Linked DNA regions of Alkalilimnicola ehrlichii MLHE-1. The protein of the gene in region 2 interacts with the protein of the main gene of each other region in a pairwise test. Links are inferred from orthologs where the notes say so. Each region holds a gene or a part of one and is shown on either strand. Other genes may lie near its edges.

Region 1 (5,916 bases), 510 kb from region 2 along the record:
CCAGACCCTGGCCGGGCGCGGTCTTGGCGTCACCAGCGGCCTGGCCCAGGGCATCGACACTGCCGCACACCAGGGCGCGTTGGAGGCCGGTGGTGTCACCGTCGCGGTGATGGGCACCGGGCCCGACCGGATCTACCCGGCGCGCAACCGCGCGCTCGCCCACCGGGTCGCCGCCGAGGGGGCGCTGGTCACCGAGCTGCCACCGGGGGTGGGCGTGCGCCGCAGCCACTTCCCCCGTCGCAACCGGGTGATCAGCGGCCTCTCGCTGGGCACCCTGGTGGTCGAGGCCAGCCTCAACAGCGGCTCACTGATCACCGCCTACCAGGCGCTGGACCAGGGGCGCGATGTCTTTGCCATCCCGGGCTCCATCCACAGCCCGCTGGCCCGCGGCTGCCATCGGCTGATCCGCGACGGCGCCCGGCTGGTGGAGTCGGTGGCCGACATCCTGGAGGAACTGGATGTTCAGCAGGCCCTGCCGCTGGCCATCCCCGACAGGACAGCCGGGGTGACGGCCGACAATGGCGGCTCCGATGCGGGGCCCGATCCGGAATACGCCGCCCTGCTTGAGGCCATGGGTCACGACCCTGTGGCCCTGGACACCCTGGTCGGCCGGTGCGGATTGACGGCCGATGCCGTTTCCTCCATGCTGCTGCTACTGGAGCTGCAGGGGCGGGTTCAGGCCTTGCCTGGCGGCCGCTACCAGCGCACGGGGCCAGAGGACGTGTGATGAAGCAAAGCATTTTCGAAGTACTGATCTACCTGTTCGAGAACTACCTCGCCAACGACGACGAGCCCAGCCCCGACCGCGATTCCCTCGAATCCGAACTCTTCGAAGCCGGCTTCACACCGCTGGAGATCCGCAAGGCGTTCGACTGGCTGGACGGTCTGGCGGACAGCCGCAATATGCCGGCAACGGTGACCGGCGACCGGGCCATCCGCGTTTACCATGAGCGCGAGACCGTGCGCCTGGATGTGGAAAGCCGAGGCTTCATCCTGTTCCTGGAACAGGCCGGTATTCTCGACCGCGCCGGGCGTGAGCTGGTGATCGACCGGCTCATGGCGCTGGAAGACGACGACGTGGATCTGGACACGGTCAAATGGGTGGTCCTGATGGTGCTGTTCAACCAGCCGGGCCAGGAGGAGGCCTTCAACTGGATGGAAGACCTCCTGTTTGACAACCCAGTGCATCTCGTGCATTAAATCTCCGCTCGTCGCCTCCCCCATTCATTCTGAAAGCCGGCCCCGCCGGCTGTTGGTGCTGCATGAGCAAGAACCTGGTCATCGTCGAGTCCCCCGCCAAGGCCAAGACCATCAACAAGTACCTGGGCAAGGACTACAAGGTGCTGGCCTCCTACGGCCATGTGCGCGATCTGGTGCCCAAGGAGGGGGCGGTGGACCCGGAGCATGGCTTTGCCATGAAGTACACCACCATCGACAAAAACGCCAAGCACGTGGACACCATCGCCAAGGCGATGAAGCAGGCCGACGCCCTCTATCTGGCCACGGACCCCGACCGCGAGGGTGAGGCCATCTCCTGGCACCTCTACGAGCTGCTCAAAGAGAAGGGGGCCCTGAAGGACAAACCGGTCTACCGGGTGGTGTTCCACGAGATCACCCCGCGCGCCATCCGCGAGGCCATGGAGCACCCGCGGGAGCTGTCCACCCCGCTGATCAACGCCCAGCAGGCGCGCCGCGCGCTGGACTACCTGGTGGGCTTCAACCTCTCGCCGCTGCTCTGGAAGAAGATCGCCACCGGGCTGTCCGCCGGCCGGGTGCAGAGCCCCGCGCTGCGCATGATCGTGGAGCGCGAGGAGGAGATCGAGAAATTCATCTCCCGCGAGTACTGGACTGTGGAGGCCGACCTGGCCAGGAACGGTGAGGCGTTCCCCGGGCGCCTGCACACCCTGGACGGCCAGCGGGTCAAGCAGTTTGATATCGACAACGGTGAACGGGCGCGCGAGGTGGAGCACCAGCTTGCCCGGGCGGCTGGCATGGCGTTGAGCAAGAGCCATATCGACGCCGGCGAGGGGGAGAGCCCGGTCCAGAGCCCCGGCACGGTCCAGGTCACCCAGGTGGAGAAGAAGCAGCGCCGGCGCAACCCGGCCGCGCCCTTCACCACCTCCACCCTGCAACAGGAGGCCGCACGCAAGCTCGGTTTCACCGCCAACCGCACCATGCGCGTGGCCCAGCAGCTCTATGAGGGCATCGACATCGGCGGTGGGGTGACCGGTCTGATCACCTACATGCGGACCGACTCGGTCAACCTCTCCCAGGAGGCGGTGGCGGACCTGCGCGACACCATCGCCAAACGCTACGGCGAGGACCGGCTGCCCAAGGCGCCCCAGGTCTACCGCACCAAGTCCAAGAATGCCCAGGAGGCCCACGAGGCCATCCGGCCCACCGGCGCCTTCCGCCTGCCGGAGGAGGTGCGCGGCAAGCTCAGCGACGACCAATTCCGGCTCTACGAGCTGATCTGGAAGCGCGCGGTGGCCTGCCAGATGATCCCGGCGCTGATCAACACCGTTGCGGTGGACCTGGCCTGCGGCGAAGGCAACAGCTTCCGTGCCACCGGGTCCACCATTGCGGAGCCCGGCTTCATGGCGGTCTACCTGGAAGGCACCGACGACCGCAAGCCCGACGTGGGCAGCAGCGAGCGCATTCTGCCCCCGCTCAAGGAGGGCGATAAGGTGGCCCTGGAGCGCATCAAGCCCGAACAGCACTTCACCGAGCCGCCGCCCCGTTACACCGAGGCCAGCCTGGTCCGCGCACTGGAAGAGTACGGCATCGGGCGCCCCTCCACCTATGCGGCGATCATCTCCACCCTGCAGCAGCGCAAGTACGTGGAGCTGGACGGCAAGCGCTTCCGGCCCACCGACATCGGCCGGGTGGTCAATCGCTTCCTGACCGATCACTTCGACCGCTACGTGGATTACGATTTCACCGCCCGGCTGGAGGACGATCTGGACGCCGTCTCCCGTGGCGAGCGCGATTGGGTGCCGCTGCTGGAGGAGTTCTGGCAGCCCTTCAAGGACAAGGTGGATGAGAAGGCGACCATCTCCCGCGAGGAGGTGATGCAGAGCCGCGACTTGGGCACCGACCCCAAGACCGGCAAGCCGGTCAGTGTCCGGGTGGGTCGTTTCGGGCCCTTTGTGCAACTGGGCACCAAGGACGATGAGGAAAAGCCCCGTTTCGCCGGTCTGCGCCCGGGCCAGAGTATGGACAAGATCACCCTCGAGGAGGCCCTGGAGCTGTTCAAGCTGCCCCGCGACATGGGCGAGACCCCCGAGGGCGAGCCCATGCAGGTGAACATCGGCCGCTTCGGGCCCTACGTGCGCTTCGGCAATAAGTTTGTCTCCATCAAGGACGACGACCCCTACACCATCAGCCGTGAGCGCTGCCTGGAGCTGGTTGAGGAGAAGAAGCGCATCGAACGCGAGCGCACGATCCGCGACTTTGAAGGCAGCGACATCCGCATCCTCAAGGGGCGCTACGGGCCCTATATCACCAATGGCAAGAAGAACGCTCGCATCCCCAAGGACCGCGAACCCGAATCGCTGGGCCTGGAGGAGTGCGAGGAACTGATCGCCAAAGCGCCCGAGCGCAAGGGCCGCCGGCGCACCGGTGGCACCGGCCGTAAACGCAGCACCAAGGCCTGACCGCCCCTGCTGGCCGACGCGGCCCCTACCCCCGGGGCGCGCCGGGCCAGCGGGGCCGCTTGAGAACGCGACACCGATGCCGACTGAAACGACCCCGCGCTTTCGCATCCGCCAGTGCGCCGCCCGCCTGCAGGCGGGCGGCGTGGTGGCCTACCCCACCGAGGCGGTTTACGGCCTGGGCTGCGACCCGGGCGACCCGGCCGCGGTGGCCACGCTGCTCACCCTCAAGCGCCGCGACCCGGGCAAGGGGCTCATCCTGATCGCCAGCCGGGTGAGCCAACTGTCGCCCTGGCTGGGCGACGCCCCCCTCCCCCAGGCCGTACTGGCGAGCTGGCCCGGCCCCAACACCTGGCTTTTGCCCGCCGCGCCCCACACCCCGGCCTGGATCACCGGTGGTCGGGCCAAGGTCGCCGTGCGGGTCACCGCGCATCCCGTGGCCGCCGCCCTGTGTGAGGCCTTCGGTGGCGCCATCGTCTCCACCAGTGCCAACCGCGATGGCCAGCCCCCGGCCCGCAGCGCCACCCAGGTGCGAACCCGCCTGGGCGCCGAGGCCGCCGAGCTGGCCGACATCCTCCCCGGCCCGGTGGACCGCAGCGCCCGTCCCACCGCCATCCGCGACGCCGAGAGCGGTGCGGTCATCCGCGCCTGATGCACCGGGCGACTGAGGCGGCGAAGCCGACGTGGCAGCCCAGGGCCTGTGGAAGGGCCTGTGGATCGCCGCGTCGCTTCGCTCCTCGCGATGACGGGGGTGGTCATGCCGTCCTCCAGCGGTAGCGGACGGCCGGCCTGCGCTCCTTGCGATGACGGGAGTGGTGCTGCCCCACCGTCACTGCGAGCCCGGACTCACCCCCACCGTCACTGCGAGGAGGCGAAGCCGACGTGGCAGTCTACCGCCCTGGATCGCCACGGGCCTTCGGCCCTCGCGATGACGGGGGGAAAGCCTTCGGCCCTGGCGATGACAGGGGTGCCCCGTTCCTCGCTGATTCGCGCCCGCGCAGCGGGGAGGGGGGCTCGCGATGACGGAAGAAAAGCCTTCGGCCCTCGCGTTGACGGGGCGGGGTGGCGGGGTGCATTGGCACCCCCGATCGAAGCCCGTAAGCTATCGGCCTGTTGCGCTCGGGCGTGGCGGGGGCGTAACCAGGCGCAGGGGGCGTCGCCGGCCAGGGACGGCCGGCGACGAGCTTACAGGGACGTACTCGCAGCGTCCCCCTGCGCGTGGTTACGCCCCCGCCACGCCCGAGCCCTGGACACCAGCCAGCGGCCATCCCGAAGGTCGCCCGTTGCCCAACAGCCCCGGAGCCCCAGAACGATGAGCGTAGACACCCCAGCCGTCCTCGACTACCTCAAGGAGCTCCAGGACCGCATCTGCCACGAGCTGGCAGAGCTGGACGGGGGCCCCGGCTTCGAGGAGGAGACCTGGGAGCGGGAGGAAGGGGGCGGGGGTCGCAGCCGGGTGCTCAAGCACGGAAACCTCTTCGAGCAGGCCGGGGTCAACTTCTCCCACGTCTTCGGCAAGCGCCTGCCCGACAGCGCCACGGCCCGGCGCCCAGAACTGGCGGGCCGCGGCTTCCAGGCCATGGGGGTCTCCCTGGTCCTGCATCCGGAGAACCCCCACGTCCCCACCACCCACGCCAACGTCCGCTACTTTGTGGCGGACAAGGCCGGCAGCGAACCGGTCTGGTGGTTCGGGGGCGGCTTCGACCTCACGCCCTATTACGGCTACCAGGAGGACGCCGTCCACTGGCACCGCACCGCCCGCGCCGCCTGCGAGCCCTTCGGTGCCGAGGTCTACCCCCGCTACAAACAGTGGTGCGACGAGTACTTCTACCTGCCCCACCGCGGCGAGACCCGGGGCATTGGCGGGCTGTTCTTCGATGACCTGGACGACTGGGGCTTTGAGCGCAGCTTCGCCTTCATGCGCAGCGTCGGCGACCACTTCCTGCCCGCCTACCGCCCCATCGCCGAGCGCCGCCGCCACCAGCCCTGGGGCGAGCGCGAACGCGCCTTTCAGCTCTACCGCCGGGGCCGCTACGCCGAGTTCAACCTACTCTACGACCGCGGCACCCGGTTCGGCCTGCAATCCGGCGGGCGCACCGAGTCGATTCTCATGTCGATGCCACCCATGGCCCGCTGGGAGTACAATTGGCACCCGGAGCCCGGCAGCCCGGAGGCGCAGCTCTATGACCGCTTCCTGGGCGCACGCAACTGGCTGGACGGAGACTGACGGCAGCGAGGCCCACTGATGACGACGCCAACCTGG
Region 2 (5,746 bases):
TCGCCCATCTGGCGCGGGTCGCCGCGCCCGACACGGCGGTGGCCTTGATCTCCGGCAGCGACGACGGGCTGCGCCAGGCGGCCACGGACCTGGCGAACGACATGGGTTTGACGGTACTGGGGCATCTATCGAAGCCGGTGGACCTTCCAGCCTTGCAGGCCCTTTTGGACACCCTGAAGACCGATCGGGGCCACCGCCGCCACCCAACGGTGTCATCCCCCATTCCCGCAGACGAGCTCGAGAACGCGATCCGGTCCGGGAAGCTGAGGCCCTATTACCAGCCTCAGTTCGACCTAAAGAGCGGGCACCGGGTGGGGTTCGAGGCCTTATTGCGCTACCAAAGGAGCCCCGATGACGCGCCGGTTATGCCCGGGCAATTGCGGGAGCACATGGAGGGCCATCGGTTTGCGCAGGCCATCTTCTGGTCAATGCTCACCTCCGTCGCCCGCGAGATCAAGCATTTCCGCCTGACAGACACCCCCCAAAAGGTCAGCGTCAATGCGCCGGCGGTCGTTTTCTCCCAGCCCGATTTCCCCCAGCGGGTCAAGGCGCATATTGCCGCATTCGGGATAGCACCCCGGCAGATCACCCTGGAGATCACGGAGAACGACCCGGATCTGTCCCTGGACTGCCGGACCAGCATCATCCGGACCCGCCTCCAGGGTTTCGGCCTCTCCCTGGACGATTTCGGCACCGGTTACGCCAGTTTCGAGCGCGCCGAGGCCCTGCCCATTACCGAGATCAAGATGGATCGGACCCTGCTCAAGGCGACGGAGACCGATCGCGGCCAGAATGACATCCTCAGGAGCATCGCCCGGTTCTTCAATGGCCGAGGGATCACCACCGTGATGGAGGGCATCGAAAACCGAGCCCTGCTCGCCACCGCCCGCTCATTGGGATTCACCGTCGGCCAGGGCTACGGACTGGGCCTGCCGGAACCGGCGGAAACGGCCTTCAAAAAACACTACACTACTCAGGGTCTAGCATCGGATCCTGACGCTGCCGGCGGGCAGCCGGAGCGGTAACGTGGCAGCATAACCCCATGACCCCAACAACGCAGAGCCAGAGCGGGCAGGACGGGCGCCCGGTGCGGTATCGCGTGCGCGCCATCGACCTCATGGTGGGCCATACCCTCCCCTACGCGGTCTATGACGATCACGGCCGATTGCTGATGGCCAAGGGCGCGACCCTGGCCAATCACCACCAGCGGCGCAAGCTGCTGGCCCTGGGGTTCACCGACACCAAGCCGCCCAAGCTGGACCTGACCAAGTCCAACACCCGCAGCGACCGTCGCCGGCAGCAGCAACAGGCGCTGGACATCCGGGTCGAGAGCCTGCTGTTCGGGGTCGGCCGGCTGAGGCGCGACGATGCCCTGGAGACCGAGCCGCTGGCCACCCTCGCTCACCGCATTGCCGAACTGGCCACCGAAAGCCTGGACACCGCGCTGGCCCTCGCCCATTTGCCCCTGGACTGGCCCCACCCCCTGGCACTGGGGTTCCGCTCGGCCCTGCTGACGGCAGGGATGTTGCAGGCCGGGGACGAGCCGACGGAGACCGCCAACGCGGCGGTGGCCGCCTGCCTGGCCGTGCCGCTCCATCCAGAGGCGGGGCCGGCCCGGCTGGAACCGCTCCCTCACCGCCTGACCGCCGCCATCCGGGTGACCGGTGCCTACCTGGGGCAGGTCTGCCCCCCGTCCGGGCAGCCGGTGGTCACCCCCATCGACGCCCTGCGCGATCTGCGCGGCAGCCGTGAGACCGATGAGGAGCAGGCCGCCGTGGAGCGGCTGCTCGCCCTGTTGACGCCCTTCCCCCCGGGCTCCTACGTCCGCGTGCGCGATCAGGGCATCGGCGTGGTGGTGCAACTCACCGCCTCGCCCGCCGAGCCGATCACCCTGCTGTTTGCCGACGGGGCCGGGCGCCGGCTGCGCAAGCCCCGGCTGCTGGTGGTGGACAAAATGACATCACCCATCGACAAGGCGGTCAGTCCGGAACGGGTGGCGGTGGCCCTGGACCCCCGCGACCTCTACCAATACACCTACCACCTGGATGACTGAGCGGCCGGCCGCGCCACCCCATCTCCCTTGGATCAATCCCGGCAGAACGGCCCGAACTGGTAGAACCGGCGGCAGCGGAACTCCGACTCACAGCCCGCCAACTGGGTGCGATAGCGTTGAGCACGCTGGGCCACCTGCCGCGCCACCCGCTGCACCTGCGGCTTGCCTTGGTAGGTCCCGCGCCGGTAGCCGGTGGGCCCCTCGTGGTAGGCGAGGTAGAGGTGCTCCGGATTGTGCAGCGAGATCCCCAGCCGCTCATGGCTGCGGCGGTTATACCAGCCGATGAAGTCGGTGGCGTGCTTCATGTGGCTGCGCCGCGCCATCAGGCTGCCGGCGTCCTCGCGGTATTCGCCCCAGACCGGATCCTGGGCCTGGGCATAGCCGTAGGCCGACGACGGCCGGCGCCAGGGGATAAACCCGAGCAGCCGCTGCCGGGGCGGGCGCACATGGCTGCGGAAGGAGGACTCCTGGTGGATGAAGGCCATCTGTGTGGCGATGGGGGTGCCCCACTGTTCCTGCGAGGCGCGGGCGTAGTCATACCAGCGGGGCTGCTCGCGGAAAATCTCGCAGAGATCGCTCTGATCCGCCGGCGGTGACGGAGCCAGGGTGGTGCAGCCACTGGTCGCGATGGCCAGCAGCGCCAGCAGTGCCGCACGGCGGGCCCATCCCTCTGCGGCCCGGACCGACCGGCCTTTCCCTGTCCCGCCCCTACTATGCGTTATCCTGACCCGCTCCATACCGCAGATGATGCAACGTTGGTGATGTGAGGTCCATGCCCGAGAACACCTACCCCACCCCCGCCCGGACCCTGGAGCACGAGCTGGAGGTCAAGAAGAGCCGCTTCATCGCCCGCGCCGGGCGGGTGGAGAGCCGCGAGCAGGCCCTGGCCTTCGTGGACCGGGCGATGACTGACTTCCCTGACGCCCGCCACCACTGCTGGGCCTATCTGATCGGCGACCCGGCGTCCGCCACCACGGCCGCCATGAGCGATGCGGGCGAGCCGTCGGGCACCGCTGGCAAGCCTATCCTGAATGTCATTCAGCACAAGCGGATCGGTGATGTGATCGTGGTGGTGATCCGCTATTTCGGCGGCATCAAGCTGGGGGCCGGCGGCTTGGTGCGGGCCTACGCCGGGGCCACCCAAAAGGTGCTCGCCGAGCTGCCGCTGGCCGCCCACGAACCGCACACCCGCTGCCGGTTGGCCTTGGATTTCGCCCAGGAACAGCCCCTGCGTCACTGGGCCGCACAGCACCAGGCGACCGTAGAGGCGGTAGCCTATGGCGAGGGCGTCACCCTCACCCTCCGCCTGCCCGAGGGGGCGGTAGCGGCGCTGCGCCAGTTCGCCCAGGCCCGCGGTATCCGCCTGGAGACCGACTGACCGGCTCAAGCCGCTACCGAGTGCAGGGCCGGCCCGGCGGGCTATCCTTCCAGGAAACGGCCGGGGCCGTCATTGCGCGCCACCGGCCCGGTCCGCCCACCACGTCCAGGGAGGGAGTCCCCCCCATGAGTCACGACTTTGTGGTCTGCGTCATCAACACCCGTGTCCGCAGCGGCAAGCGGGTCTTCGGCCGCGCGCCGGGGCCCACCCGGTTCCTGCTCGTCCCCGATGGCGAGGTGCAGCAACCCGCGCACACCGTGCCCCGCGCCGAGTGGGTGGAGGCGGTCATGGCCGCCGGCACCACCGGCAGGGACCCCATGTCCGACAACCCCACCGGCAACGTCCTGGTCTTCATCCACGGCTACAACAACAGCCAGGAGATCGTCATCAAGCGCCACCGCAAGCTCAAGGCGACGCTGCACGCGGCCGGCTACCGGGGCACCGTGGTCAGCTTCGACTGGCCCAGCGCCGAGGCCACGCTGCTCTACATGCGCGACCGCCGCTACGCCAAGCACACCGCGGAGCGGCTCACCGACGACTGCATCAGCCTGTTCTCGACACGCCAGGCGCGCGGCTGTGACCTGAATGTCCACCTGCTGGGCCACTCCACCGGCGCCTACGTCATCCGCCACGCCTTCGCCGACGCCGACGAGGTCGCCGAGATCAAGAACCGCCCCTGGAAGGTCAGCCAGATCGCTCTCATCGGTGCCGATGTCTCCAGCAGTTCCCTGGCCGCCGATGACTCGCGCTTCGTCTCCGTCTACCGCCACTGCTCCCGGCTCACCAACTACCAGAGCGGCCACGATGGCGTGCTGCGCGTCTCCAACGCCAAGCGCATCGGCCTGCGCGCCCGCGCCGGCCGGGTCGGCCTGCCCGACAACGCCCACCGCAAGGCGGTGAACGTGGACTGCAGCCCCTACTTCGCCGGCATCGACCCGGACAGCCGCACCCCCGGCGAGGACTACTTCGGCAACTTCGCCCACTCCTGGCACATCGGCGACCCGCTGTTCGCCCGCGACCTCTGCCACACCCTGCACGGCGAACTGGACCGCCACTCCATCCCCACCCGGCGCGAGGAGGACGACCGGCTGTACCTGCACGACCCCGGCTGACCCCCGGGCCGCACGGCGCCGCGCCGATGGCCTAGCGGTGCAGCCAGCAGGCCGAGTAATGCCCCCGCCGGGGCTCGAAGTCGTGGGGCTCCTCCACGTCGCAGAGCCCGGCCATGGCGTGCGGGCAGCGGGGGTGAAAACGGCACCCCGGCGGCGGACTGGCCAGGCTGGGGGCCTCGCCGGCCGGCACCGGGCGCTCCTCGGCGGCGTTGTCCGGGTCCGGGTCGGCGATGGCGTTGAGCAGGGCCTGGGTGTAGGGGTGCTGCGGGTGATCCAGCAGCTCGTCCACCGCCGCCTGCTCCACCACCCGGCCGCCATACATCACGAAGATGCGCTCGGCGAAATGGCGCACGGTGGACAGGTCGTGGGTGATGAAGGCCAGGGTGAGGCCGCGCTCGGTCTGCACCTGGCGCAGCAGGCGCAGGATCTCCACCCGCACCGAGGCGTCCAGCATGGAGACCGGCTCGTCGGCGATCACCAGCGCCGGGGCCAGCACCAGCGCCCGGGCGATCACCACGCGCTGCTGCTGCCCGCCGCTGAGCTGGTGGGGGAACTTGCCCAGATAGGCCTCCGGCGGCGACAGGCGCACCTCCTCCAACGCCGCCCTTACCCGGCGACGGCGCTCGACCCGGTCGCGCACCCCGTGCACGATCAACGGCTCCTCCAGGATGCGGCCCACGTCCATGAAGGGGGGCAGCGCGCCATACGGGTCCTGCTGCACGTAGCCCACCCGAGCCCGGTAGGACGTCAACCCGGCTTTATCCAGCGCCTCCAGATGCCGCCCCTCGAACACCACCTCCCCCCGGGTGGGGCGGTGCAACCCCAGCAGGGTGCGGGCCAGGGAGCTCTTGCCGCAGCCGCTCTCGCCCACGAAGGCCACCGCCTCGCCCCGGCGCAGGGCGAAGCTCACCCCGTCCACCGCGCGCACATGGCCCACCCGCAGGAAGCCCCACTGGCGCAGTTCGAACCAGGTGTGCAGGTCGCGGGCCTCCAGCAGGGTCTCCCCCGCACCCGCTCGCCGCCGGTCGGGCGGCGATGGCACGGCATTCGCGGTCCGGCTCATCGGCGGCCTCCATAAAGCCAGCAACGCACGTGGTGACGTTCGCCCAACCGCTGCGGTGGCGGATCCTCGGCACAGCGTCCGAAGCGGTGGGGGCAGCGGTCCGCGTAGCGGCACCCCGCAGGGGGTGCGAGCAGGTCCGG

What was found. The genes of interacting proteins can lie anywhere in the genome.
Region 1: the proteins of MLG_RS11020 (region 2) and MLG_RS13305 interact in binary tests that used the Escherichia coli proteins (3 or more experiments, as listed by UniProt). The link is inferred for Alkalilimnicola ehrlichii MLHE-1 from one-to-one orthologs.

The regions. Positions count from the first base shown.
Region 1 is NC_008340.1:2,979,981-2,985,896, forward strand. The notes cover bases 948-3,959. They hold MLG_RS13305 (DNA topoisomerase I), read left to right. Parts: upstream 948-1,262; coding sequence 1,263-3,656; downstream 3,657-3,959. Other genes in these bases: MLG_RS13300 (DUF494 domain-containing protein), read left to right, coding at 948-1,200; MLG_RS13310 (L-threonylcarbamoyladenylate synthase), read left to right, coding at 3,733-3,959. In the rest of the region: DNA-processing protein DprA, read left to right, coding at 1-727; more of MLG_RS13300, read left to right, coding at 727-947; more of MLG_RS13310, read left to right, coding at 3,960-4,305; hemF (oxygen-dependent coproporphyrinogen oxidase), read left to right, coding at 4,966-5,880; MLG_RS13320 (group III truncated hemoglobin), read left to right, coding at 5,899-5,916. UniProt on the Escherichia coli protein: Releases the supercoiling and torsional tension of DNA, which is introduced during the DNA replication and transcription, by transiently cleaving and rejoining one strand of the DNA duplex.
Region 2 is NC_008340.1:2,469,171-2,474,916, forward strand. The notes cover bases 1,787-4,628. They hold MLG_RS11020 (IMPACT family protein), read left to right. Parts: upstream 1,787-2,825; coding sequence 2,826-3,431; downstream 3,432-4,628. Other genes in these bases: MLG_RS11010 (hypothetical protein), read left to right, coding at 1,787-2,053; MLG_RS11015 (transglycosylase SLT domain-containing protein), read right to left, coding at 2,086-2,790; MLG_RS11025 (alpha/beta fold hydrolase), read left to right, coding at 3,557-4,543; MLG_RS11030 (ABC transporter ATP-binding protein), read right to left, coding at 4,575-4,628. Also shown: MLG_RS11005 (EAL domain-containing response regulator), read left to right, coding at 1-1,025; more of MLG_RS11010, read left to right, coding at 1,043-1,786; more of MLG_RS11030, read right to left, coding at 4,629-5,606; MLG_RS11035 (ABC transporter ATP-binding protein), read right to left, coding at 5,603-5,746.